DNA from 2 places in the Thalassospira sp. UBA848 genome. Region 1 is predicted to be linked to the other one. Evidence: riboswitches for the same ligand, from Rfam matches in the RefSeq annotation. Region 1 holds a riboswitch; the other holds the start of a gene.
What was found. A riboswitch is a leader RNA that binds a small molecule or an ion and turns the genes downstream of it on or off. The one in region 1 is predicted to bind thiamine pyrophosphate.
Positions count from the first base shown of each region.

Region 1 (3,411 bases):
CGACATAACCGGCTTCAAGGCGATTGACGGACACTGTGACTTCCCGCAAGCTTTGACCATCGCCAAAACCTTGCTGTCGCCAACCTGAAAGGCTGTGCCGTGCCATCGCCCCGCCGCATTCGTTACCGCCACCTTGTCAGGGTGGCGTTTATTCTGTTGGTGCTGCTTGTTGCTGTTCCCGGAAGTCTCGCACTTATCGGATTGTCGGACTTTGATATCAGCGACCGCCCGACTGAACAGATCAGCTTTGCACACGATGGTGCTGTTCTGTCTGGTAGCCTGATATTGCCTGATGCGCAGCACACAGGCCCGATTGCCCTTCTGGTTCACGGCGATGGTTCGCAGGACCGCTTTGCGGACGATGGCTATTTACCCCTGATCAATGCCCTGCTTGATCGCGGGATCGGAGTTTATAGCTGGGACAAGGCCGGGGTCGGCGAAAGCACGGGAAACTGGCTTTCGCAATCCATGAATGACCGCGCGAAAGAGGCCGTTGCGGCATATAAGGCAATCAAAACCGCCCATCCCGACAGCGGGCAAAAAATCGGCTTTATCGGCTTTTCTCAGGCGGGCTGGGTGATCCCCAAAGCATCGCGAATGATCCCGGACCATGCCTTTAATGTCATCATTGGCGGGGCCGTGAACTGGCAAAACCAGGGCGATTTTTATACACGCCAACGCCTGTTGGCCGATGGTGCAACACAAGCAGAGATTAATGATCAAATCGAACGCAACCGCGTCCGTGACGCCGTGATCTTTGCTCCTGAGGCAACGTATGAAACCTACCTTGCAAATATCGATGATCAGCATCCGATGACATCCGGCAGGTTCGAGTTTGTCAAACGCAACATCACATCTGACGCAACGGCGGACCTTGGATTGCTTGAAACACCGATGCTTGCCATGTGGGGGCGCGATGATCTGAATGTGGATGCGAAAACCGATGCTGCGATCTATCGCAATATTCTGATCGGCCGACATCCTGCAAATGAGGTAATTGTCATCCCCGATGCCACGCACGGGTTGCTCAGAAGCAATCTGTTTAACTATCAGCTAAGCAGTGAAATGCCGACTTCCCGGCAGATGCTGTATGTTGCCCTTGGGCGGCATGCCTATGTGCCCGGCACGTTCGACAAGATTGCTGACTGGATCAAACAGGTTGTTGCGCGCACTTAGTTCAAAGCGCGCAGGTCAAGATGCATGGTCGTTGAAGCTTCGAACCCGAACAGATGGCGCAAGGGGCCGATGTCACTGGTTTCAATCGCGCGATAGCCGCAACGTTCATAAAGGGCGCGAGCACGCGGATTGATATCGATAACATCAAGACGAACTGTACCAAGCCCCTGATCGCGCGCCGTACGCGCCACCGCATCCAGAAGCGCGGTACCGACACCCTGCCCGCGCGCCTCTGGAGCAACGAAGATACCATCCATCAACAAAACGTCATCGACAAGGGCGCGCTCAAGCAATTGCAGCAATATGCCACGCCATAGCCCACCCCACGATCCATAAATGGCGCAAAGGTCTTCAAGCGTTCCGCCGACAAAGGCACCTTGTGGTGTCTTGAACCCGGCAACACCCAGCAACCTGCCATCACTGTCTATGGCGCAGATCGCGTGATCGGACCTGATGACACGCCGGACAAATGCCAGTGCCTTGTCTTCCGGGGCCATAAGTTTTGAAAGCTTCTGCCGGAAGGCCTCCCAGAACAAAGCACAGGCCTGTTCCTTGTGCTGCTCTGCCAACCCCGACTGGATGATAAATCCCTGATGATCCATATCTTTTATCCCGACACACTGGCACGTGGGCGAATGATCTTGCCACTTTTGCGCTGTTCAAACAAATGGGCGATCCAGCCTGCCATTCGTTGGCCCGAACAGCACACATGTTAAGCTTTGATCAGGATCAAGTCCAAGAACTGTTACAAAACTTGACGGCAGCGATTTGTCTGCGCATAGTCGCGTCATCTCCGGGGGGGCCGATCGTAAATCGGCTGAGAGGTTCGGTGTTGCCGAACGACCCTTTGAACCTGAACCGGTTAAGACCGGCGTAGGAAGGATCGTATGCGCAATACAGCACAAGCGCCCCAGACAGCGCAAAATCTCACCAAATTTGATGTCGCCCTGCGTGGCGGAAGCGTTGCCTTTAACGGCACGGACATCTTCCATGACCTTGACCTGACATTGCGCGCAGGCAGCTTTACCTGTTTGCTGGGGCCAAGTGGTGTCGGGAAAAGCACGCTTCTGCGTTATTTTGCCGGGCTGGTCGAAGGTGATGTTAGCGGTACCATCACGTGTTCCGACAACACCCCGCTTGCCGGGCGTGTCGCCTATATGGCGCAGCAGGACCTGCTTTTGCCATGGCGCAGCGTTCTTGAAAATGTGGTCCTGGGCGCTATTTTGCGCGGCGAGAAGCCAGAACATGAGAAAGCCTCACAATTGATTGCCGAGGTCGGCCTGGCTGAGGCTGCCCATCTTCGCCCGGCTGAGCTATCGGGCGGCATGAAACAGCGCGCTGCCCTTGCCCGCACCCTGATGGAAGACCGTCCGGTTGTGTTAATGGACGAACCGTTTTCCGCGCTTGATCCGCTCAATCGTCTGCGCCTGCAGGAACTGGCCGCACAGGTTCTGCGCGGCAAAACGGTGTTGCTTGTGACCCACGATCCGCTTGAAGCGCTGCGTCTGGGCGATCATGTCCATGTTCTGTCTGGCAACCCGGCACGGTTGCAGGATGCCATCACGCCCAAGGGCCAAAGCCCGCGCGACATCGCCGATCCGGGAATTCTGGCACAACAGGCCGAACTCCTTGGCCAGCTTGGCGCTGATCTGTCGGGGGGTGCGGCATGAGCAAGCAAAACAATCCTCATACAAATAGAAAAGCACTGTCGGAGCGCCGCTGGCTGGTCCTGGCCCGGCCGCTGATCATTATCGTTGCCCTGATCATCACCTGGCAGATGCTGGTGATTGTGACCGGTGCGCCGAAATACATGCTGCCGACGCCTGCCGATGTCTGGACCACGTTGATCGCGCGCCATGATGTGCTGTTCGATCATGCGCAATATACCATTGCTGAAACCGTGATCGGTCTGTTTGCCGGCGCAGCCCTTGGCACGCTGGCCGCCATTCCGATGGCGTTGTTTTCGCCAGTACGTTTCTGGTTGATGCCGATCCTTCTGGTATCGCAGGCCATCCCGTTCTTTGCCCTGGCACCGCTTCTGGTGTTGTGGCTGGGCTTTGGTCTGGCGTCCAAAATCGCCATGGCCGCATTGATCATTTTCTTCCCGGTTACCGTCGCCTTCTTTGATGGCCTGTCACGCACCGAAACCGGTTGGCTTGATCTGGCACGTACCATGGGGGCCAGTCGTTGGCGGCTTTTGACCCATATCCGGTTGCCCGCCGCCCTGCCCGCCTT
Region 1 is NZ_DBGS01000072.1:23,402-26,812, forward strand. Features, by position in the region: gene B2R48_RS10055 (alpha/beta hydrolase family protein) at 100-1,176, shown strand; gene B2R48_RS10060 (GNAT family N-acetyltransferase) at 1,173-1,778, opposite strand; gene B2R48_RS20320 (citrate/2-methylcitrate synthase) at 1,784-1,864, opposite strand; TPP riboswitch at 1,962-2,073, shown strand; gene B2R48_RS10065 (ABC transporter ATP-binding protein) at 2,064-2,846, shown strand; gene B2R48_RS10070 (ABC transporter permease) at 2,843-3,411, shown strand, end outside.

Region 2 (3,411 bases), on a different contig from region 1:
ATGAACAATCCTGTGCCAGAAACGTTCCCGGATTTTCTGGAAAAGTTTTGTAACGCTTCGTGGGAATGCAGGCGGTTTGCCTATTCCTTGTAGAGTCCCATCATCTTCTGGCTTTCATCGCCATTTGTCAGGGTGACGTCATATTCGCCGCGCTTGAGCGACGAGATATCGATCTTGCAAGGGAAACGGACGCAATCGCGTTTGATCGCGATGGTGCCGTCTTCCTGATGGCTGAGCGTGACTTCACCCTTGGCCATTTCCGAATGGATGGTGACGCTGTCAGTCGTTGGTTTTGGCGCGGATTTTATTGCAGCCAGCGCGGCTGTCGTGATCGTCATAAGACCAATCAGGGCAATGGCAACCGGCTTGCTGCGCAGAGATATAAGCATGGCTTCCTCGCGCGGTTGTGCTTGGTTCATGCCTGTTAACTTGATCCGCGAAGCCGAAAAATTAACGGCGCAAATGGGGCATTTCCGTGCCGATGACCGCACTTTGGGCGCGGCAGCCATGCGTTTTGCGCGCGGATCGATACCCTGATGGTGTTGTGCAAACGGTGCCGGTAAATCCGCGAAACGCTATTTCGTGCGATTTCGCGCAGATTTAAGAGTTTCCGCGATATGGGCGGTGGCCTGCTTTGGGTCCGGTTGTCCACAAATGGCTGACACAACAGCAACGCCATCCGCACCGCTTTCAAGTGCTGGCAGCACATGTTCACGCTTAAGCCCGCCAATCGCGACCGATGGCAGGTCGACCATCCGGACCAGCTTTTCCAGCCCGTCAAATCCGATGGCGGGTTTGTGGTCGGGTTTGGTGGGGGTCGCGAATACCGGGCCAATACCGACATAATCGACAATGGTGCGATCAACCTTTTGCGCGACCTCTTCGCTTTCAATTGAAAGGCCGATGATCTTGTCCGGGCCAAGGCGATCACGCGCGATTTGTGATGGCAGATCATCCTGTCCGACATGCAGCCCATGCGCGCCAATTGCGATGGCGGCTTCGATGTCATCATTGACGATCAGCGGCACGTTGGTGCCTTCCATCGCGCGCATCAATTCCCGGCCAGCGCGAATGAGGCCGTCTGTTCCGGCCTTCTTGTCACGCAGCTGAACGATGGTCGCACCCCCGGCAATCGCGGCCATCGTGGTTTCCACCATCGAATGGCTGCGACAGAGATCGGGATCAAGCACCAGATAAAGCGACAGATCGAATGACGTCATCGCACATCAATCCGAAGATTCTTGGCATAGGTTGCACCATCAAGATTGTGAAGACCATCGATGAAGGCGGTCATAAAGGATGCCGGACCGTTTGACGTCTTGGCCGCGATTTCGCCTGCCACGGCAAAGTTGCCAAGGGCAGCCACCGTGGCGTCAAACGCCTGATCGGGTGCAATCGCCAGATAAGCGCCGACAAGGGCGGTCAGCGAGCACCCCGTGGCGGTGATTTTTGGCATTAAATCCGACCCGCCGGCAATGCGCACCGAACGCGTGCCATCCGTCACGAAATCAACCGCGCCCGTTACGGCAACAACGCAGCCTTGGCTGCTTGCAAGGCTGCGTGCGGCATCTTCTGCCTGTTCGACAGGATCGCCACTATCGACACCCTGACCGGCACTTTGACCGCCGCCAAGGGCAATTATTTCCGATGCGTTGCCGCGAATGACAGTGGGGTTGAGTTTCAAAAGCCCGGCCACAGCGTTCCGGCGATAGCCGGTCGCAAAATGCGCGACCGGATCAAGAACCCAAGGTTTTTCGGCATCATTAGCCGATTTGGCAGCGGCGATCATGCCTTCGACCCAACTGGGGGAAAGGGTGCCGATATTGACCGTCAGCGCCCCGGCAATCGCGGCAAATTCGCCGGATTCTTCGGGTGTATGGACCATCGCGGGCGAGGCACCCGCCGCCAACAGAACATTGGCGGCATAATTCATCGCGACATAGTTGGTGATGCATTGAACAAGCGGCTTGGTCGCACGCATGCGTTCAAAAAGATCGGTCGCGGTATGGGAAATTTCGGTCGTCATGTCGAGGCTCCAATGCAGAAACGTTGCGGTTGGAGACCCAGTTCGAAGTCGGAAAGATGGAGAACGTCGTAACCGGCGTTCGCACCGTCCCTACGCCAGTATGAACTGGATCAGGTTCAAAGGGTCACTGCGCGGCAGTTTCTCAGCCCCCTGTCGGGGCTCCCCTTGGTGAGTGCTCAACATGGGTTTCAAACCGCTTTCTGTCAATTGATCGGGTGAGAATGGCGTGCAAAGAAAATGGCGGGATCAATATGTGACCCCGCCATCTCAAACATGATGTTCTTTGCCGTGTGTCGTTACTTGCGCCGTTCCATCGCGGCTTTAAGGGCCGCAGCCATCGCACCACCATCACCGCCGGAATTGCCAGACGCATTCCCGCGGCCCGCTCCGTCCTGAGGACGATTTGCCGATGAGTGCTGCGAACGGTTGCCCCCGCGTGGGGCCGTGGTGCGATTGTCTGCACGCTTTTCACGTGTGCCTTCGTAATCGGGTGCGGATTTCATCGAAAGCCCGATACGTTTGCGCGGCGCATCAACTTCCATGACAGTGACCGACACAATCTGGCCTGCCTTGACCACCTGACGGGGATCCTCGACGAACTTGTCGGCCAGCTGCGAGATATGAACCAGCCCATCCTGATGCACGCCGATATCAACGAACGCGCCAAAATTGGTGACGTTGGTGACGGTGCCTTCAAGCTTCATGCCGGTGCGCAGATCCTTGATCTCATTCACACCCTCGGTGAATTTGGCGGTCTTGAATTCCGGGCGCGGGTCACGGCCGGGCTTATCAAGCTCGGCAATGATGTCGCGGATGGTTGGCACACCAAATCTGTCATCGGCGAAATCTTCAGGTCGCAGCGTCTTGATAAAGGCCGAATCCCCGATCAGGTCTGCCAACGGCTTGGCGGCCTTGGCACTGATTTTTTCGACCAGCGGATAGGCTTCCGGGTGCACCGCCGATGCATCAAGCGGGTTATTCGCCCCGCGAATGCGCAAGAAGCCCGCGCATTGCTCGAAGGCCTTTGGTCCAAGACGCTCGACCTTTTTAAGATCAGCACGCGACTGGAACGCGCCGTTGGAGTCGCGGTAGCCGACAATATTGCGCGCCAGTGTCTCGGTCAGGCCGGCCACACGGGTCAGAAGCGGGATGGAGGCGGTGTTAAGGTCAACACCCACACCGTTCACGCAATCCTCAACCACGGCATCAAGCGAACGGGCCAGTTTGGTTTCCGATACATCATGCTGATATTGCCCAACACCGATAGATTTCGGTTCGATCTTCACCAGTTCCGCCAGCGGGTCCTGCAGGCGGCGCGCAATTGATGCCGCCCCGCGCAGCGACACATCAAGGTCGGGGAATTCTTCAGCGGCAAACTGCGATGC
Region 2 is NZ_DBGS01000073.1:1,259-4,669, forward strand. Features, by position in the region: gene B2R48_RS10180 (hypothetical protein) at 81-419, opposite strand; gene thiE (thiamine phosphate synthase) at 576-1,220, opposite strand; gene thiM (hydroxyethylthiazole kinase) at 1,217-2,026, opposite strand; TPP riboswitch at 2,097-2,202, opposite strand; partial or broken gene B2R48_RS10195 (Tex family protein) at 2,323-3,411, opposite strand, start outside.
Region 2: linked by a shared signal. The riboswitch ahead of thiM (hydroxyethylthiazole kinase) and the one ahead of B2R48_RS10065 (ABC transporter ATP-binding protein) in region 1 are both predicted to bind thiamine pyrophosphate.